Regions from separate parts of the Streptomyces sp. NPDC043878 genome, predicted to be linked through region 1. Evidence: riboswitches for the same ligand, from Rfam matches in the RefSeq annotation. Region 1 holds a riboswitch; each other region holds the start of a gene.
What was found. Region 1 has a riboswitch for cobalamin ahead of nicT (Nickel transporter NicT). Riboswitches for the same ligand answer to the same signal wherever they lie in the genome.
Positions count from the first base shown of each region.

Region 2: it holds a riboswitch for cobalamin, as region 1 does, so the genes downstream of both, AC07AZ_RS24780 (ribonucleoside-diphosphate reductase subunit alpha) here and nicT (Nickel transporter NicT) in region 1, are expected to answer to the same signal.
Region 3: it holds a riboswitch for cobalamin, as region 1 does, so the genes downstream of both, AC07AZ_RS30240 (cobalamin biosynthesis protein) here and nicT (Nickel transporter NicT) in region 1, are expected to answer to the same signal.

Region 1 covers NZ_JBWKDW010000002.1:374,253-381,126, forward strand. The annotation lists gene AC07AZ_RS05415 (helix-turn-helix domain-containing protein) at 1-729, shown strand, start outside; gene AC07AZ_RS05420 (hypothetical protein) at 1,457-2,239, opposite strand; gene AC07AZ_RS05425 (nucleoside hydrolase) at 2,492-3,454, shown strand; gene nicT (Nickel transporter NicT) at 3,500-4,606, opposite strand; cobalamin riboswitch at 4,635-4,840, opposite strand; gene AC07AZ_RS05435 (ArsR/SmtB family transcription factor) at 4,920-5,270, shown strand; gene AC07AZ_RS05440 (LAETG motif-containing sortase-dependent surface protein) at 5,379-6,311, opposite strand; gene AC07AZ_RS05445 (glycoside hydrolase family 13 protein) at 6,644-6,874, shown strand, end outside.
Region 2 covers NZ_JBWKDW010000018.1:156,047-162,920, forward strand. The annotation lists gene AC07AZ_RS24765 (GntR family transcriptional regulator) at 1-326, shown strand, start outside; gene AC07AZ_RS24770 (DUF3311 domain-containing protein) at 491-754, shown strand; gene mctP (monocarboxylate uptake permease MctP) at 751-2,379, shown strand; cobalamin riboswitch at 2,505-2,670, shown strand; gene AC07AZ_RS24780 (ribonucleoside-diphosphate reductase subunit alpha) at 2,790-5,171, shown strand; gene AC07AZ_RS24785 (ribonucleotide-diphosphate reductase subunit beta) at 5,171-6,187, shown strand; gene AC07AZ_RS24790 (putative Ig domain-containing protein) at 6,475-6,874, shown strand, end outside.
Region 3 covers NZ_JBWKDW010000026.1:56,496-63,369, reverse strand. The annotation lists gene AC07AZ_RS30245 (cobyric acid synthase) at 1-1,312, opposite strand, end outside; gene AC07AZ_RS30240 (cobalamin biosynthesis protein) at 1,309-2,289, opposite strand; cobalamin riboswitch at 2,391-2,529, opposite strand; gene AC07AZ_RS30235 (hypothetical protein) at 2,664-2,885, opposite strand; gene AC07AZ_RS30230 (inorganic phosphate transporter) at 2,920-4,158, opposite strand; gene AC07AZ_RS30225 (class II aldolase/adducin family protein) at 4,468-5,196, shown strand; gene AC07AZ_RS30220 (alpha/beta hydrolase) at 5,301-6,422, shown strand; gene AC07AZ_RS30215 (hypothetical protein) at 6,650-6,874, shown strand, end outside.

The DNA of each region.
Region 1 (6,874 bases):
GTCATCGGGCCCTACATGGACATGGGCGCCCACGCCCGCGCCGCCCAGGCCGCGGAGTTCGCCCTCGCGCTCGCCCCGCAGTCCGGCGACCCGGCGCTCGTCGCCCGGATGCACCGGTCCGTCGCCCGCACCCTGCTCGCCGAGGGCCGCCTCGCGGAGGCCGACGTCTCGCTGGCCAAGGCCTCCGAGCTGTACCGGCAGCTCCAGATCCGCACCGAGCTCGCCAACTGCCACTGGATGCGCGGGTACGTGTACGCGCAGAACGGCGAACTGGAGCGCGCCGAGGCCGAGATGCGCGAGGCCCTCACCATGCTCTCCGCCAAGCGGGCCTCCCTCTACTCCAGCCAGGTCGCCGTGGAACTGGCCGACGTGCTGCGCCGGCGCGGCAAGAGCGAGGAGGCCGCCGAACTGCTGCGGCACGTCCTCAGCGACTTCAGCCCCGAGCGCGGCGCCCTGCACTCCGCCGCCGCGCACCGCCTCCTGGGCATCATCGCCGAGGACGCCCGCGACACCGAGGCCGCCGAGGAGCACTACGTACGGGCGCTGAGCCTCCTGGAACGGGCGGGCGCCGTCGGCGACCTGGCCGACCTGTGCCGGCTGCTCGGCGACCTGCTGCGCCGTACCGGCCGGGTGGAGGCCGCCCTGGACGCCTACCGCACGGGCCTCGGACACCGCACGGCCCCCGGCACAACCACCCTGGGCCCGGCCCCGGCCCAGCCCCCGCTGTGACGGCCGGGGCCGAGCCACGACCGCGCGGGCGGCTCGCCGGATCGCCCCGTCGGGCCGACCCGCCGGGGCCCGCCCGTCGTGCCGACCTGCCGGGGGCCGCCCGTCGTGCCGACCTGCCGGGGGCCGCCCGTCGTGCCGACCGGGGGTCCGACCGGCGGCCTGCCGGGAGCTGACCGCCGACCGCTGGTCGCCCGCTTCCGTGCGGTCTGCCCAGCGTCCGTCCGGCGTTCTGCCGGGAGCCGACCGCTGGCCGTCAGCGTCCGTCCGGCGGCCTGCCGGCTTCCGTCCGGCGTTCTGCCGGGAGCCGTCCGGCGGTCTGCCGCGGACCGACCACTGGCCGTCAGCGTCCGCGCGGCGGCCTGCCGGCTTCCGTCCGGCGTTCTGCCGGGAGCCGACCGCTGGCCGTCAGCGTCCGTCCGGCGGTCTGCCCGCTTCCGTCCGGCGGTCTGCCGGGAGCCGGTCCGCCCGGAGCCGTCCGGCCGTTTGCGCTCACGGTCGAGGCGGTCCTGCTCATCGTGACGGCGGGTGTCGGCCCGCTCCTCGCGCTGCCGCTCCAGCCCGGCTTCGGCGAGGCGCTCAGGATCCTGCGCCGGCACGCGGAGAGCAGGCGGACCACCCTCACCTCGGTGCCCGCGAACCGGCCGCGCGCCATGGAACCGGCGGACTTGTGCCAGCGGGCACCGGGACGTCCCCGAGCCGCCCCGCAAGGCGGAGGTCCCGCTCCGGTTCACACCTCCAGCCGGGCCTGTCTGCGGACCTCCGTCAGACGCTGCGTCCCCAGTTGTACGACCGCCGCCGTGACGTCCGGCGAGACGTTGCCGAGGCCGCCGTTGGTCAGGACGATCACGTCGTCGCCGACCCGGACGGCGGCCAGGTCCACGGTGAGCGTGGTCGGCTCGCCGTCGGCGCTCTCCCCGGCCAGTGTGAGCCGCAGGCCCTCCCGGGCGTCCCCGACGGCCGGCAGCGCCGCCTCGGCCACCCGCGCCCCCTGTACGGCGCCGCCGGCCGTCGTGGCCTTGAACTGCCCGCACCTGCCCGGCAGCGAGCGCAGCCAGGCCAGGGTGCGGTCCACGTCCGCCGGGTCGTGCGCGAGGACCTGGTAGCGCAACTGGGCCTGGTCCATGGCGTCGTCGAGGCCGGCGACCGCGTGGACGGCGGTCTCGGGGCCGAACACCTCCTCGGTGTAGACCGCGTCGAGCAGCCGCCCGCAGTCGGGCGGGTCGGCCTTCGCCTTGAGCAGGGTGTCCCGCCAGGTCCCGGCCCCCTGCGTCGGCTCCCAGGGCTCCCCCAGGTCCGCCGCGGTGACCAGCGCGGCCTCGGCCTGGGCCGCGGTGAGCGCGGCGGCGGACGGGGAGGGCGAGGCGGCGGGGGTGGAGCGGCCGGCCGTGGGCGAGGCGGCGGGCGCGGGCCGGTCGGGGGTCTCCGCCGAGCAGGCGGTCAGGACCGGCAGACAGGCAAGGCACAGTGCCGAGGCGCCCGCGAGGAGACGGCGGGCCGGGGGGCGGGTCATCGGGGGCCTCCTGCGCGCGGCGAAGATCGAGTACGTGTGCCCACAGCACCACCGCGCCGCTCCCGCCACCAGCGCGACGGTCCGTCCGGGTTACCGCCCGCGGCCCCGGCGGCCCGGAACCCGCCCGCGCGCGACCGGCCGCGCCCCCGCGCCGCCCACCCGGACCGCGGGGTGCGGGGAACCGCGCCGGGCTGCGTAAGGTCGGTTCCGTAGTGCCCGCGCTGAGACGGTCGTAGGAACAGGAGCTCCGCCGTGAACGGTCAGCCCATCCCGGTGATCATCGACTGCGACACCGGTGTCGACGACGCCCTCGCCCTGCTGTTCGCCGTCCGCCACCCCGGGCTCGACGTGCGGGCGATCACCTGCGTGGCCGGGAACACCGACGTGGACGGGGTCGTGCGCAACACCCTGACCGTGCTGGAGCAGGCCGGCGCCCCCGGCATCCCGGTCGCGCGAGGTGCCGAGCGGCCGCTGATCGAGCCGGTGCGCACCGCCCGGCACGTGCACGGGCAGGACGGCATGGGCGACCTCGGGCTGCCCGCGCCGACCCGGGTGCCGGTGGACGTGGACGCGGTGACGCTGCTGCGCCGCGAGATCCTCGCCTCTCCGCGCCCGGTCACCCTCATCCCGACGGCACCGCTGACGAACATCGCGCTGCTGCTCAGGACGCACCCGGAGGTGGTGCGGAACATCGAGCGGATCGTGTTCATGGGCGGCGCGGTCGCGACCGGGAACGCCACGCCGGTCGCCGAGTTCAACGTGTGGCACGACCCGGAGGCGGCGGCGGTCCTGCTCACCGCGGGGGTGCCGATCACCATGTACGGCCTCGACGTGTTCCAGCGGGTCCTGGTGCCGGCCGGGGACGTGCAGCGGCTGCGTGCCAGCGCCGAACCCCGGCTGCGGCTGGCCGGTGAGCTGCTCGCCCACCGCGACCCGGCCACCTCGGGCGACCCCACCCCGACGGGCGGTCTCGGCGACGCGGGCGCGGTCTGCGCCGTCGTCGACCCGGCGGGGCTGACCACCGAACGCCTGCCGGTGGAGGTCGCGTTGGCTCCGGGCCCGACCCGCGGCCAGACCCTCGTCGACCGCCGTCCGCGCCCCGGCGAGTCCGAGATCCACGAGGGCCCGCGGGAGCAGACCCTGGTGGACGTCGGCCTGGGCGTGGACGTGGAGCGGTACGTGAAGCTGTGGCTGACGACGGTCGAGGGCGCGTAGGCCCCCCCGGGGCGGCCCGGTCCGGACCCGTTGCCTGTCGCGGCACTAGCGGCTGTCGGCCGGCCGTACCGCCCAGCGCTGCTCCACCTTGGCGACCTTCCAGTAGGTCACGGCCGCCGCCCACACCACCACGAACAGGCCGACGATGACGTAGCCGACGTTGTCCAGGTCGAGGCCGGCGATCCAGCCGCTGAGGTCGTCGCGCAGGTCGAGCTTCTCGTGCAGGACGCCGACCAGTTCGATGGTGCCGATGAAGAACGCGACGGCGATGGACAGACCGGTGATGGTCAGGTTGTAGAACACCTTGCGCACGGGGTTGGAGAAGGCCCACTGGTAGGCGAAGTTCATGAAGGTGCCGTCGAGGGTGTCGAACAGGCTCATGCCGGCGGCGAACAGCAGCGGCAGGCACAGGATCGCGTACCAGGGCAGGCCGGCCGCCGCGCCCGAGCCGGCCATCACCATCAGCGTGACCTCGGTGGCGGTGTCGAAGCCCAGACCGAAGAGGAAGCCGAGCGGGAACATCTGCCCGGGGCGGCTGATGGACTTGGTGAGCCGGCCGAGGATGCGGTTCATGAACCCTCGTGCGTCCAGGTGCTGTTCGAGTTCCCGCTCGTCGTAGGTGCCCGCGCGCATCGCTTTGAAGACCTTCAGGATGCCGAGCAGAGCGACCAGGTTGAGGGCGGCGATCAGGTAGAGGAACGTCCCCGAGATGGTCGTCCCCATGAAGCCGAGGGCCTGGTGAGTGCGCGAGCCCTCGTTCATGACCCGGCCCGCGAGCTGTGTGCCGCCGGCGATCAGCGCGGCGAGCAGGACCACCACGCTGGAGTGGCCGAGCGCGAACCAGAAGCCCACCGACACCGGCCGCTTGCCGTCGGCCATCAGTTTGCGGGTGGTGTTGTCGATGGCGGCGATGTGGTCGGCGTCGAAGGCGTGCCGCATGCCGAGGGTGTAGGCGGTGACACCGAGGCCGACGCCGAACGCCTTGGTCCCGACCTCGTAGTGCTCCGGGACGACGAGCAGGAACAGGATGCCGAAGGCGACGACGTGCAGGACGGCCACGGCCGTCAGCAGGCCGGCGGTCTTGACGGTGTCCTCCCGGCGCCACTTGAAGGACGCGGGTCCGGACGCCTGGGCAGGCTCGGGCAGGGTCATGCGGTCACGCTCCAGCACCTCGTGGATCACTTCGTGAGATGCCGTGGCCGGTCTCCTGGCTTACGGGTGATACGCCGCCGGCCCGCCTTCCCGGTCACCCTGCGGCGACCAGTGGCTGTCCCTCGCGGGACGGTGGGCCGGAAACTCCCCGATCACAGTGGCGAGGGCCGCGCCGGCATGGACCTTTGAGGGGTCGTCACCGGCTTCCCGAACACCACGGCCCGCCCACCGTAGGACGGCGGACGGTCCGCTGCATAGCTGCGCACCTGCGCAGGTATGGAAGATCACACGGTGGGCCTGCGAGGATGACGCCATGCATCTCGTCCCGGCCGACCGCGCGGACCGGCGCACCATCGACGGCCACCGGGTGTGCGACGCCATCGCCGCCATCGGTGAACCCGGCCACGTCCGCACCTGGGCCGACCGCTTCTCGCTGCTCGGGGAGCCCCGGCGGCTCGCCCTGCTGCTGGCCCTGCACCGCACCGGACCGCTCGCCGTGTCCGACCTGGCGATCGCGACCGGGATGAACGACCCCGCCGTCTCGCAGGCGCTCAGGCTGCTGCGGGCGGCGGGGGTGGTGGAGGGCGAGAAGGAGGGCCGGATCGTGCGCTACCGGCTGGTCGACGAAACCGTCGCCACCCTGCTCGACCAGGCCCGCCCCTAGTCCTCAGCCGCGCCGGCGCGGCGTTCTCCGCCCCGCCGGCGCGTTGATTCCCAGCCCCTCGGGCGTTCGAGGAGCGGGGGTCCAGGGGGCTGAGCCCCCTGGAACGGTTCACGCACCCGTGCCCCGACGCCGACGCGTCACGATCACCAGGCCCGCGCCGCCGGCCAGCAGCACCGCCGCCCCGATCGCGATCGGCCCCGTCGTGCTGCTCGCACCGGTCTCGGCGAGGTCGTCACCGCCACCGTCGGGCGTGGTGGCCGGCGCGGTGGTGGACTCGGAGGTGGCCGGAGTCGGGGTCGGAGAGTCCGTCGACGGCGTCTCGTCCGCCGGCGGCGTGGACTCCTGCGCGGGCTGCGAGGGCTCGGAGGACCCCGGGGCCGCCGGGGTCGGCGTCGGCGTGGACGGCGTCTGGGAGGGGGCCGTCGTGCACTCCTTCGTGCCGCCGTTCCAGGCCGCGATCAGCTTGTCCTTGATGACCGGGTGGTCGGGGCCCTTGGGCAGGTCGCCGTGTTCGAAGCCGTCCTTCGCGTCGAGTTCGCCGTCGAACCTGACCGCGCCCCGGTAGAGGTCGATCTGCGCGAAGCAGCCCGCGTCCGGCACGGCGATGTCGAGGGACTCGGTCTGGCCGGGCTTGACCGTCACGCTGTCGAAGTCGACGAAGACCTGCTCGCCGGAGGTGCGGAAGCTGGACCCGTGGGCGAGGTAGGAGGCCAGGGAGGCGGTGCAGGTGGTGGCGTCGCCGGCGGTACGGACCTTGATGTGGACCTTGCCGTCGTCGGTGGGCCGCAGGTTCTGGTCGTCGACCTTCACGGAGTCGTAGAAGTTCGTGCCGTCGAGCGAGAACTGGCAGCGGTCGGTCTCCGTGATCGTGCCCGCGCCCGATCCCGGCCGGTAGCCGTCGGCGGACTTCCAGCCGTCACCGCCGGGCGTGCCGGTGGCGAAGGCGCCCGAGGCGGCGGCGACGGAGGCGGTACAGAGGGCGAGCGTCGCGGCGCCCGTCCCCAGCAGGCGGCGCACGGTGACACGTCTCGCTATGGACATGCGTATCCCATCTTGGCGTGTGCAGGGGGTGAGTAACCCGAAGAAACACTGGGCTCATAGGTCACATGCGCCACAGCGTGCGGACATCGTGGATCTCTCGGCTCAGGGCTGTCAACCTGCGCCGATGCAAAGCGGGTTGAGTCGGTCATCACCATTCCCCCACATAGGGAACACCTCGCTCCGGGCCGTGGGGAGGCAGGCCGGATGTTCACTTTTCCGGCCAAGTGGACAGGGTTCTGGATATCGCCCGTACGGCATCCGGTCGTACGGCATCCGGTCATACGCCCCCTGGCCGCACGGCATCCGCCCACACCCAGCACGGAGGAACACGCGTGACCGTTCGCACCACGCCCGACCTCTCCGGCAAGGATCCCGACTGGTGGCGGCAGGCCGTCGTCTACCAGGTCTACCCGCGCAGCTTCGCCGACGCCGACGGTGACGGGCTCGGTGACATCCGGGGCGTCACCCGGCGCCTGACCCACCTCGCCGCGCTCGGCGTCGACGCGCTGTGGCTGAGCCCCTTCTACCCCTCGGAGCTCGCCGACGGCGGCTACGACATCGCC
Region 2 (6,874 bases), on a different contig from region 1:
ACGGCGAGCCGATGGCCATCGAGACGACCCACCTGTCGGCCAAGCGCTTCCCGGCGCTGCGCCGCAGCCTCGTCAAGTACACCTCCCTCTACACCGCGCTCGCCGAGGTCTACGACGTCCATCTCGCCGAGGCCGAGGAGACCATCGAGACCTCGCTGGCCACCCCGCGCGAGGCCGGCCTGCTCGGCACCGACGTGGGCCTGCCGATGCTGATGCTGTCCCGGCACTCGCTGGACCGGACCGGCCAGCCCGTGGAGTGGGTGCGGTCGGTGTACCGGGGCGACCGCTACAAGTTCGTGGCCAGGCTCAAGCGTCCGCAGGACTAGGGCCGCGACAGGCCCCGCGTCCCGTGGCCGGGTCGGGTCGGGTCGCGTCGGGCCAGGTGAGGATGTCGGGTCGATATCCGGACGGGGGCTTTCGCTGCCGTGACGCCGTCGCCTACATTGCCTGCGCATTGCCCAGGTGATCAGCGAGGGGACGGAGCCGCGCCATGTCCGATGTGCCCGAAGTACGACCACCGGTGGTGACACCGGTCCGCGTGGTCATCGCGCTGTGTCTGGCGGCGCCGTTCGTCGCGATGCTGTGGATCGGTTCGTACGCGAAGACGGACCCGGCGTTCATCGGGATCCCGTTCTTCTACTGGTACCAGATGCTGTGGGTGCTCATCTCCACGGCCCTGACGATGACCGCGTACGCGCTGTGGCGCCGTGACCAGCGCGCCCGCGCCGCACGGAACGGAGGCGCGTCGACGTGAACGACGGAGTCAACGGCGTCGCGCTCGGCGTCTTCATCTTCTTCTTCCTGGCCGTCACGGCCATGGGCTTCCTCGCCGCGCGCTGGCGCAAGGCGGAGAACGAGCACAGCCTCGACGAATGGGGCCTGGGCGGACGGTCGTTCGGCACCTGGGTCACCTGGTTCCTGCTCGGCGGCGACCTCTACACGGCGTACACCTTCGTCGCGGTGCCCGCGGCGGTCTACGCGGCCGGCGCGGCGGGCTTCTTCGCCGTCCCGTACACGATCCTGGTGTACCCGCTGATCTTCACGTTCCTGCCGCGCCTGTGGTCGGTCTCGCACAAGCACGGATACGTCACCACCTCGGACTTCGTGCGCGGCCGGTTCGGCTCCAAGGGCCTGTCGCTGGCGGTGGCCGTCACCGGCATCCTGGCGACGATGCCGTACATCGCGCTCCAACTGGTCGGCATCCAGGCCGTGCTGGACGTGATGGGCGTGGGCGGCGGGGAGAACACCAACTGGTTCGTGAAGGACCTGCCCCTGCTGATCGCCTTCGGCGTACTGGCCGCCTACACCTACTCGTCGGGACTGCGGGCGCCCGCGCTGATCGCGTTCGTGAAGGACGGGCTGATCTACGTCGTCATCGCGGTGGCGATCATCTACATCCCGATCAAGCTGGGCGGCTTCGACGACATCTTCGCCAAGGCCGGCGAGGCGTTCAGCCAGACCAACCCGGCGACGGGCAAACCGCGCGGGGCGCTGGTCCCGGCCGAGGCGGGACAGTGGACGTACGCCACCCTGGCGCTGGGCTCCGCCCTCGCCCTGTTCATGTACCCGCACTCGATCACGGCGACGCTGTCCTCGCGCAGTCGTGAGGTGATCCGCCGCAACACCACGATCCTGCCGCTGTACTCGCTGATGCTCGGCCTGCTGGCCCTGCTCGGCTTCATGGCGATCGCGGCCGGAGTCAAGGTCACCAACGGGCAGTTGGCGATCCCGCAGCTGTTCGAGAACATGTTCCCGGACTGGTTCGCGGGCGTCGCGTTCGCCGCGATCGGCATCGGCGCGCTCGTCCCGGCGGCGATCATGTCGATCGCGGCCGCGAACCTTTTCACCCGCAACATCTACAGGGACTTCATCAGGCCCGACGCGACACCCGCGCAGGAGACCAAGGTCTCCAAGCTGGTCTCGCTGCTGGTGAAGGTGGGCGCGCTGGTCTTCGTGCTGACCATGGACAAGACGGTGGCGATCAACTTCCAGCTGCTGGGCGGCATCTGGATCCTCCAGACCTTCCCGGCGCTGGTCGGCGGCCTCTTCACCCGCTGGTTCCACCGCTGGGCGCTGCTGGCCGGCTGGGCGGTCGGCATGGTCTACGGCACCTTCGCCGCGTACGGCGTCGCCTCCCCCACCCAGAAGCACTTCGGCGGCTCGGCCAAGGAGATCCCCGGCATCGGGGAGATCGGCTACATCGGTCTGACGGCGTTCGTGCTGAACCTCGTCGTCACGGTGGTCCTCACCTTCGCGCTGAAGGCGGCGAAGGCCCCCGACGGCATCGACGAGACCCGGCCGCAGGACTACACGGCGGACGCGGGCGACCCGGGCGTGGAGGTGGAGCTGCCCCCGGCCACGGCGGGCACCGCGCACTGACCCGAGGACCTGTCCGACAGCGGGGCGCCGGAGCGTCTCCGGCGGCCCGCAGCCGTGTCCCCCACCTCGCCGCCGCACTCCGCCCGTGGACGCCCGGACACGCTCCGAAGCCGACAGGACACAACATCTGGGGGTGCAACTGCGGCCCGGCACAAGATGTATGCTCATGCTCGCTGTCGCCGCAGGGGAATCCGGTGCGAATCCGGAACTGTCCCGCAACGGTGTACTCATGCGCGCATATCCGCGTACGAGACTCAAGTCCGAGCACCTGCCGACAGTGGCGCCCGGCCGTCCGGCCGGGCCGCCAGGACGTCCGGGCCTCGTGGAATGGGCCGGTGGACGCGACGCCGCGCGCGCTCGCGAGCTGCCCCCTTCCGCAAGGCCCCGTGCCGAGCGAGGGAGAGCCCCACGTGACCATCGCGCCAGCCGAACCGGCCTCAGCGACAGCCGACCCCGTGGCCGACGACGGCCCCAGAGCCGCGCTGCTGCGGACCCTGACCGGGCTGACCGCCGACCTCCCCGACGCCGACCCCGGCCGGGTCGCCGCCGCAGCCCTGCGCGGCCGGTCCGCGCGGGCGGACACTGCGGAACTGCGGGAGCTGGCGACCGAGGCCGCGGCAGGTCTCATCTCCGAGGACCCCGCCTACTCGAAGCTGGCCGCCCGGCTGCTCACCCTGAGCATCACCGCGGAAGCCGCCTCGCAGGGCGTCACCACGTTCACCGAGTCGGTCGCGGTCGGACACCGCGAGGGACTTCTCGCCGACCGCACCGCCGAGTTCGTCCGCGTCCACGCCGACCGCCTCGACGCCCTCGTCGACCCCAGGGCCGACGACCGCTTCGGCTACTTCGGCCTGCGCACCCTGCACAGCCGCTACCTGCTCCGGCACCCGATCACCCGTCAGGTCATCGAGACACCGCAGCACTTCATGCTGCGGGTCGCCAGCGGCCTCGCGGAGGACGACACCGCACGCTCCCTGGACGAGGTCGCCGCGCTCTACGGGCTCATGAGCCGGCTCGACTACCTCCCCTCCTCCCCCACGCTCTTCAACTCCGGCACCCGCCACCCCCAGATGTCGTCCTGCTACCTCCTCGACTCCCCGCTGGACGAACTGGACTCCATCTACGACCGCTACCACCAGGTCGCCCGCCTCTCCAAGCACGCCGGCGGCATCGGCCTGTCCTACTCCCGCGTCCGCGCCCGCGGTTCACTGATCCGGGGTACCAACGGGCACTCCAACGGCATCGTCCCGTTCCTCAAGACCCTGGACGCCTCGGTCGCCGCCGTGAACCAGGGCGGCCGGCGCAAGGGCGCCGCCGCGGTCTACCTGGAGACCTGGCACTCCGACATCGAGGAGTTCCTGGAACTGCGCGACAACACCGGCGAGGACGCCCGCCGTACGCACAACCTCAACCTCGCGCACTGGGTCCCCGACGAGTTCATGCGCCGGGTCGACACGGACGGCCAGTGGTCGCTGTTCTCCCCCGCCGACGTGCCGGAACTCGTCGACCTGTGGGGCGCGGAGTTCGACGCCGCCTACCGCCGGGCGGAGGCCGCGGGCCTCGCGCGCCGGACCCTGCCGGCCCGCGACCTGTACGGCCGCATGATGCGCACCCTCGCGCAGACCGGCAACGGCTGGATGACCTTCAAGGACGCGGCCAACCGCACCGCCAACCAGACGGCCGAACCCGGCCACGTGGTCCACTCCTCCAACCTGTGCACCGAGATCCTGGAGGTCACCGACGACGGGGAGACGGCGGTCTGCAACCTCGGGTCGGTCAACCTGGGCGCGTTCGTGGACCCGGCGGCCCGGGACGTCGACTGGGAGCGGCTGGACGCGACGGTCCGCACCGCCGTCACCTTCCTCGACCGGGTCGTCGACATCAACTTCTACCCGACCGAGCAGGCCGGCCGCTCCAACGCCAGATGGCGCCCGGTGGGCCTCGGCGTCATGGGCCTCCAGGACGTCTTCTTCCAGCTGCGCCTGCCCTTCGACTCACCGGCCGCGAAGGCGCTGTCCACGCGCATCGCCGAGCGCGTCATGCTCGCCGCGTACGAGGCGTCCGCCGACCTCGCCGAGCGCAACGGCCCGCTGCCGGCCTGGGACAAGACCCGTACCGCCCGGGGCGTGCTGCATCCCGACCACTTCGACGCGGAGTTCACCTGGCCGGAGCGCTGGGCGGCCCTGCGCGAGCGGATCGCGGCCGTCGGCATGCGCAACTCGCTGCTGCTCGCGATCGCGCCCACCGCCACCATCGCCTCGATCGCCGGCGCCTACGAGTGCATCGAGCCGCAGGTCTCCAACCTCTTCAAGCGCGAGACCCTGTCGGGCGAGTTCCTCCAGGTCAACTCCTACCTGGTGCGGGACCTGAAGGAGCTGGGCGTCTGGGACGCGCGCACCCGTGAGGCGCTGCGCGACGCGAACGGCTCGGTGAGCGGCTTCACCTGGATCCCCGAGGACGTACGCGCCCTGTACCGCACGGCCTGGGAACTCCCGCAGCGCGGCCTGATCGACATGGCCGCCGCCCGCACCCCGTTCCTGGACCAGGCCCAGTCACTGAACCTCTTCCTGGAGACACCGACCATCGGCAAGCTCTCCTCGATGTACGCCTACGCCTGGCGGTCGGGCCTGAAGACGACGTACTACCTGCGCTCGCGCCCGGCGACCCGCATCGCCCGCGCGGCCCGCGCCCAGGCACAGCCGGAACCCGCCGTCCCCCTCCAGCAGGCCGCCGACCCCGACGCCGTCGCCTGCTCCCTTGAGAACCCCGAGTCCTGCGAGGCCTGCCAGTAATGACCGCCGACACCACCAAGAACCTGCTCGACCCGGGCTTCGAACTCACCCTGCGTCCCATGCGCTACCCCGACTTCTACGAGCGCTACCGGGACGCCATCAGGAACACCTGGACCGTGGAGGAGGTCGACCTCGCCTCCGACGTGTCGGACCTGGCGAAACTCTCGCCCGGCGAGCAGCACATGATCGGCCGGCTGGTCGCGTTCTTCGCGACGGGCGACTCCATCGTGGCGAACAACCTGGTGCTGACCCTCTACAAGCACATCAACTCCCCCGAGGCGCGCCTGTATCTGAGCAGGCAGCTCTTCGAGGAAGCGGTACACGTCCAGTTCTACCTGACGCTGCTGGACACCTACCTGCCCGATCCGGAGGACCGCGCGGCGGCCTTCGCGGCGGTGGAGAACATCCCCTCCATCCGCGAGAAGGCGGAGTTCTGCTTCCGCTGGATGGACTCGGTCGAGAAACTCGACCGCCTGGAGACCCGCGCCGACCGCCGCCGCTTCCTCCTCAACCTGATCTGCTTCGCCGCCTGCATCGAGGGCCTCTTCTTCTACGGCGCGTTCGCCTACGTCTACTGGTTCCGCAGCCGGGGTCTGCTGCACGGACTGGCCACGGGGACGAACTGGGTCTTCCGCGACGAGACGATGCACATGTCCTTCGCCTTCGAGGTGGTCGACACCGTCCGCAAGGAGGAGCCGGACCTCTTCGACGACCAACTCCGGGACCAGGTAACGGACATGATCCGGGAGGCCGTCGAGGCGGAGCTGCAGTTCTCCCGCGACCTCTGCGGCGACGGCCTGCCCGGCATGAACACCGAGTCGATGCGCCAGTACCTGGAGTGCGTCGCGGACCAGCGGCTCACCCGGCTCGGTTTCGCCCCCCTCTACGGCTCCGAAAACCCCTTCTCCTTCATGGAGTTGCAGGGCGTCCAGGAACTGACGAACTTCTTCGAGCGGCGCCCGTCGGCGTACCAGGTCGCGGTGGAGGGGACGGTCGACCTCGACGAGGACTTCTGACGCTCCGGAAGCCCCCCAGGCTTCGGACGGCCCATGGAGCATCCATGGGCCGTCCATGGACCCCTTATGGAGCGGCAAAGTTCTCCCGGCGCCGCTATCCGCGCCGCACGGGCCCCGGATACGTTCTGGCCGTTCTGTCATGTCACCCACAACGACACCGCACGGCGGCATCACAGGACGCCAGAAGTGTCATGCCCATGACGGCATCGCGCCCCGCCGCCGCTACGCGCGTCACAGGCCTGCCACCAGCGTCGAGATCCCCACTCCCACGACGGAGGCAGTACCCCATGCGTCAGACGCACACCGGTAAGTCCAGGCGGAGCCCGCGAAGACTCCTGGCCGCCGCCCTGCCCGCCCTCGCGCTCAGCCTCGCGGGGCTCGTCGCGGCACCGGCGCACGCGGCGCCCGCCGCCACCCACACCTCCCGCGCCACCCAGAACGCCAAGGCCCTCACCGCCCCCTCGGCGCAGGCCGTCCACGCCACCGGCAAGGCCGGGCAGAAGGTGCCGACCACACGTCTGTGCGGCACCCCGGCCCCCGGTCACGCCTCCTGCTTCGCGCAGCGGCGCACCGACATCCGGCAGCGGCTGGCCGCGGCCGTCTCCGCGGACGCCGCCGCCGCGGTCTCCGGCCTCAGCCCGGCCAACCTGCACAGCGCGTACAACCTGCCCTCGACCGGCGGTTCCG
Region 3 (6,874 bases), on a different contig from region 1:
GGAAGGCGCGCCGGAAACCGTCCGACTCCAGGGAGCCGTGCCAGTGGGTGCCCCAGGTCTGACCGACCCGGCAGCCGTCGAGGAACGGCTCCCCGCCCGTGACCTCGGCGATCCCGTGGTGGATCTCGTACCCCTCGACATGCTCGCCGAGGGCCTCGCCCGCGGGCCGGGTGAGGGTCTTCTCGCGGGCGAACCGCACGCGTACGGGCAGCAGTCCGAGCCCGGGCACGTGCCCCTGCCGGCTCTCCACCTCGTCCTCGATGTGCTCGCCGAGGATCTGGAAGCCGCCGCAGACGCCGAGCACGGGCCGGCCCTCGGCGGCCCGCCGGGCGATCGCCCCGGCCAGCCCCCGCTCCCGCAGCCACTCCAGCGCCCGCACGGTGCCCCGGGTGCCGGGGACGACGACGAGGTCGGCGTCCGCGAGTTCCTCGGGCCGGTCCACGAACCGCACCACGACACCCGGTTCGGCGGCCAGCGCGTCCACGTCGGTGAAGTTGGACATCAGCGGGACCGCGCAGACGGCGACCCGCAGGACGTCCTCGCCGACGGGCGGGGCGGTGTCCGACTCGCGCACGGTCCCCCGCAGGGAGACTCGCAGCCCGTCCTCCTCGTCGATGCCGAGGCCGTGCCGGAAGGGCAGGACGCCGTAGGTCCGCCGCCCGGTGAGCCCGTGCAGCATGTCGAGGCCGGGCTCCAGCAGCGAGACGTCGCCGCGGAACTTGTTGACGAGGAACCCGGCGACGAGTTCCTGGTCCTCGGGGGACAACAGGGCGACCGTGCCGAAGAAGGAGGCGAAGACGCCCCCGCGGTCGATGTCGCCGACGACGAGCACGGGCAGCCGCGCGTGGCGCGCGATGCCCATGTTCACGATGTCCGTCCGCCGCAGGTTGATCTCGGCGGGACTGCCGGCCCCTTCACAGATCACCGCGTCATACGTGCCCCGCAACTCGGCGAGACAGTCGAGCACGGTCCCCAGCAACTGCTGCTGCCGCCCGCCGTGGTACCCGCGAGCGCTCAGCTCGCCCACCGGCCGGCCCATCAGCACGACCTGACTGCTCTGTTCGCCGCCCGGCTTGAGCAGGACGGGGTTCATCAGCGCGGTCGGCTCGACGCGGCACGCCTGCGCCTGCATGGCCTGCGCGCGGCCGATCTCGGCGCCCTCCCGCGTCACGAACGAGTTGAGGGACATGTTCTGCCCCTTGAACGGCGCGACCCGCACCCCCTGCCGGACCAGCCAACGGCAGATCCCGGCGGTCACGACGCTCTTGCCGGCGTCGGAGGTGGTGCCGGCGACCAGCAGACCACCGTTCACGAGGCGCCCCCCTTACCGGCCCGCTTCCCGGCCCGCGCGGCGAACAGCCGCACACCGGCCGTCCGCGCGACGACGGTGACGCCGAGCGCGAGCACGCCGACGCGACGGGAGAGCCGCGCGGCCCGTTCGATGTCCCGTACCTCCACGGCACGTCCCTCCCCGTTCAGCACCGGCCGCCGCTCGACCCGGCCGCCGTACGACAACGTCCCGCCCAGCCGCACACCGAGCGCCCCCGCGAACGAGGCCTCCACGGGCCCGGCGTTGGGGCTCGGATGCCGGCCCGCGTCGGCCTGCCAGGCCCGTACGGCCCCCCGCGGGTCCCCGCCCGCGACGGCGGTCAGGGCGGCGGTCAGCCGCGCTCCCGGCCAGCCCGCGAGGTCGTCCAGCCGGGCGGAGGCCCATCCGTAGCGCCGGTACCGGGGCGATCTGTGCCCGACCATCGCGTCCAGGGTGTTGACGGCCCGGAACCCGACGAGTCCCGGCACGCCGCCCAACGCGCCCCACACCAGCGCCCCCACGACCGCGTCCGAGGTGTTCTCCGCGACGGACTCCACGACGGCCCGCGCGATCCCGTCGGCGTCCAGGGCCTGCGGATCGCGCCCGCACAGGTGCGGCAGCCGGGCCCGGGCCGCCTCGACGTCACCGGCCTCCAGGGCGCGGCCGACGGCTCGCGCCTCGCGCCCGAGGCTGGTGGCGCCCACCACGGCCCAGGTGGCGGCGGCGGTCAGGGCGACGGAGGCGGCGGGGGAGGGCCGCAGCGCCGAAGTGGCGACGGCGGCCAGACCGACGACGCCTCCGGCGCAGACGGCGGTGTGCAGCACGCCGTACCCCCGGTGGTCCCGCCACAACAGGTGTTCCACGGCGCCGGCGGCCCGCCCGAACGCGGCGACCGGATGCCCACGGCGAGGATCACCGAGGACCAGGTCGGCGAGAAGGCCGGCGGCGGCGCCGTACGCGAAGACGCGATCGGCACGCATCGGCTCAGCCGGCCGAGGGGTCGGGCGGAGCGCCGGTGGCAGACCTCGAACGGCAGCCGAGCATGGCTCTGTGTCCTCACTCAGGGTGTCCACGCCCTGGTTCGACGAGACCGGCGGTGAGAGTTCCTGGCTCCCGGGGTTCACACCCCGGTCACAGTGGCGGGACCGCGCCGGATTCGCACCGGCTTCCTCTCTTGCCGCCGTACATGGCTCCGGCAGTCCACCACGGGCCCCGAAGGGCCGTCAACTTGCTGTTGACCTGCGCGGGGAGAGTGTGCCGAGGCCCACACACGAGGGGCCCCAGGCGTCACAGACACGTGGGGTGCGGGACGGAGATCCGTCCCGCACCCCACTCGGTGTCCAGGTGCGGCGGGTCAGGCGACGATCAGCGAGATGCCGTACGCCACCGCCGCCGCGCACGCCGCGAAGCACACGTACGCGCCGGTGACCGCGAGGGCCGCGGACTCGCCCTGGGCCGCCGCGCGTTCACGGCGGGAGAGACCGGTGATGCCGAGGGTGAACAGGGCCACGAGGGCCACGGTGACCACGAGGCTGACCCCGAAGACGGAGCCGAGGGCTGCCCAGTCGATCTTCATGCTGCTTCTTCCTTCGTAACCGGGGGCGCGGGGCTCAGACGGTGGTGGCGGCCGGCGGGACCACCGGTTCGGTGGCCGGGGCCGGGATCGTGGCCGTGAGGTCCTCGGCGACGGTGCCCACCGGCGGCGGGGCCACGACGGCGATCGCCGTGGTCACCACGCCGGCCGGTTCCTCGGAGGCGTTGACGTTGCTGTGGTCGATGACCTCGCGCCGCGACAGCTTCCAGATGGCGGCGCTGGAGGCGATCAGGAAGACGGCGACGACCGCGGTGCCCCAGTCGCCGAGGTCCGTCACGGACTCGGCGAGAGCACCGACCACGGCCGCGGCCGGGAGCGTGAGGCCCCAGGCGACGAACATCCGGGTGGCCGTCGACCAGCGCACGACGCCGCCCTTGCGCCCGAGGCCCGCGCCCATCACCGAACCGGAGACGGAGTGCGTGGTGGACAGGGAGAAACCGAGGTGGGAGGAGGCCAGGATGACCGTGGCCGCGCTGGTCTGGGCGGCGAAGCCCTGCTGCGGCTGGAGTTCGGTGAGGCCCTTGCCCATGGTGCGGATGATGCGCCAGCCGCCGAGGTAGGTGCCGAGCGCGATGGCGAGGCCCGCGGAGAGGATGACCCAGGTGGGCGGGTCGGAGTCGGGGGAGACGACGCCGCCGGCGACCAGGGCGAGGGTGATGATGCCCATCGTCTTCTGCGCGTCGTTGGTGCCGTGGGCCAGGGAGACCAGGCCCGCGGAGGCGATCTGGCCCGTGCGGTAGCCCTTGGCGGCGGCCCTGCCGTCGGCCTTCCTGCCGAGCGTGTACGACAGGCGCGTGGCGAGGAACGCGGCGGCGCCCGCGACGACCGGGGCGGCGACCGCGGGGATCAGCACCTTGGTGACCAGGGCGTCACCGTGCACCGCGCCGAACCCCGCCGAGGCGACGGTGGCGCCGATCAGGCCGCCCATGAGGGCGTGCGAGGAGCTGGAGGGGAGTCCGACCAGCCAGGTCAGCAGGTTCCAGAGGATCGCGCCGACCAGGGCGGCGAATATGACCTCGGGACGTATGCCGGACTCGTCGACGAGTCCCTTGGAGATCGTGTTGGCGACCTCAACGGAGAGGAAGGCACCCACAAGGTTCAGCACGGCGGACATGGCCACCGCGACCTTGGGCTTGAGCGCACCGGTCGAGATGGTCGTGGCCATCGCGTTGGCGGTGTCGTGAAAACCGTTCGTGAAATCGAACGCGAGCGCGGTTACCACCACAATCGCGAGGATCAGCGAGAAGTTTTCCATTTACCCAGGCAATCGTTCGAGGTCATTGGCTGGACGACCGTAAGCAACCTGAGTGAACGGAAGATGAACTGAGGCAGGCATCGGGGTGTCCTGGTGAGGCGATTTCGCTCCGGCCGGCCCGCTGGCGGCGCTTCCGCCTCCGGCCTGTCACGGACGGCCCACAGCGCGTGGTGCGAACCGCCCGCGACGCGTGCGCGGGCGGCCGACATCGAGCAGTGACGTCGCCCACAGCGCGTGGCGAGGGCCGCCCACAGCGCGTGGTGCACGCGGTCCCCGGCACGGGGCCCCCGCGCCTGGCAGGATCGCCGCATGGCAGAGCAACGGCGGGAGCCGCGGGACGCACGGGGTGGCCTGGACGGTGTGCCCGAGGCCGGCGAGGCGTGGGGCAGGCGCGCGCGTCCCGAGGAGGCGGACGCCTGGACGGACCTCGTCGCGACCGCCCGCAGAACGGTCCGGGACGCCCTGGTCGTCGGCACCTCGGGCAACGTCTCGGTCCGCGTCGGCGACACCGTCCTGGTCACCCCGACCGGCGTCCCCTACGACCGGCTCACCCCGGACGACGTCGTCGGCGTGGACCTCGAAGGCCGCCAGGTGCTCGGCTCGCTCGTGCCGACCAGCGAACTGCCGATGCACCTGGCCGTATACACCACCACCGACGCCCGCGCCGTCGTCCACACCCACGCCGTGCACGCCACGGCCGTGTCCACCCTCGTCACCGAACTCCCGCCCATCCACTACATGGCCGGCGCCCTCGGCGGCAGCGTCCGGGTCGCCCCCTACGCGACGTACGGCACCCCCGAGCTGGCCGAGAACATGCTGCGCGCCCTGACCGGCCGCTCCGGCTGCCTGCTGCGCAACCACGGCACGATCACCTACGGCGCAACCCTCGACCAGGCGTACGACCGCACCGCCCAGCTGGAGTGGATGTGCCGCCTGTGGCTGACGGCGTCCTCCGTACCCGGCCTGGACCCGGCGCTCCTGTCGCCGCGGCAGATGGCCGAGGCCCAGGAGCGGCTGCGCGGCTACGGGCAGCCCTGACCAGGGTCCCGTACCGGCGCGCCCCCGCAAGGCCGCGTCCCCGGACATCACTCCGGGCCGTCCTCCCGCTGGCCGCGGACGGGGCGGGCCAGGACACTGGTCGGATGCGCACAGTCAAAGCGACGGCCGCGGCCGTCTCCGTGGCCCTCGCGGCCGGCGCGGCAAGCGTCGCGGCCGGCCGGTACGCCAGCGGCGCAGCGCTCAAGGCACCGCCGGGCCGGCCGCTGCCCACCGAACCCCACCTCACCGTGCACGCCACCGCCGCCGGGCAGATCGTCCTCACCCGGTCCCTGGCCTCCCTGCGCCCCGGAACCTACGGCCTGGCCGGCGACGGCACGCACGCCGTGGTCGGCCCCGTCCAGGACGGCACCCCGCACCCCGCCGACACCGTCGTACGCCGCCTGGAACGCGTCACCCACGGCACCCCGCGACCCGGCGCCAAGGTCTGGCTCACCCCCCAGGTGCACGTCGGCGACCCGGCCACCGCCCTCGGGATCGAGTACACCGACGTCCACATCCACGGCGAACTCGGTTCGCTGCCCGCCTGGTTCGTCCCCGGCGTACGGGACACCTGGATCATCACGGTGCACGGCCTGGGCGCCACCCGCGAACACCCCCTGAACGTGCTGGAACTCCTGCACCGCCACCGCTTCCCGCTGCTCGACCTCGCCTACCGCGGCGACCCCGGCGCGCCCCGCTCCCCGGACGGACTGAGCCACCTCGGCGAGACCGAGTGGCGGGACCTGGACGCGGCGATCCACCACGCCGTGCACCAGGGCGCCCGGCAGGTCGTCCTGTTCGGCTGGTCCACCGGAGCCACGATGGCCCTGCGCGCCGCCGTCCACTCCGGGCTGCGCAACCGCGTCGCGGGACTCGTCCTGGACTCCCCGGTGCTCAGCTGGCAGACCACGCTGCGCGCCCTCGCCGCCGCCCGGCACACCCCGGGCGCCCTGCTGCCGCTGGCCGTGCGCGCCGCGCAGGGCCGCACCGGACTGAGCCCCGACCCCGGTGCCCCCGTCAGCGACCGGCTCGCCGCGCCGACGCTGATCATCCACGGGCCGGACGACACCGTGGCCCCCTGGGACCTCTCGCGCCGGCTCGCCGCCACCCGCCCCAACCTGATCGCCCTGCACACCGTCCGCCGCGCGCCCCACGCGGCCATGTGGAACGCCGACCCGAAGACCTACGAGGAGGCGCTGCGCCGCTTCCTCGTCCCGCTGATGTGACCGGCCCGCCGCACCGGCGGACCCACCGCTGCGACGGGTCCCGAGGAGCCGGAGCGCGGCCGGGGCGCCACGCTCGGGGCCCCCGGTCGGAAAGATTCCGTTTAAGGCCGTACCACTGGCTTGTTCTCGGCCCCGGGCCCCCGCGACACCCCGTGCGTTGGCCCTCCCCGTAGCCCCCCGTGACATTCCGTTTGGGTTTTCGGACCGTCAACCGGAAGACTGCACCCGTGACGTCCCGTATCCCGCGCGACTCCAGGCTCCGACTCGTCCGCCCGCGACCCCTGGCCGCCGCCCCCAGAGCGATGAACCAGCGGCGCTCGCGCCGCCCCGCCCCCCGCCCGCCGGAGGGCACCCCGGCCCCCGCGGAGCTGGCCAGAATGGCGCGCTCCGGCCTGGCCGCCGCGGCCCGCGTCGCCCACTGGGCCGACACCGCCCTGCGCCCCGGCCGGGAC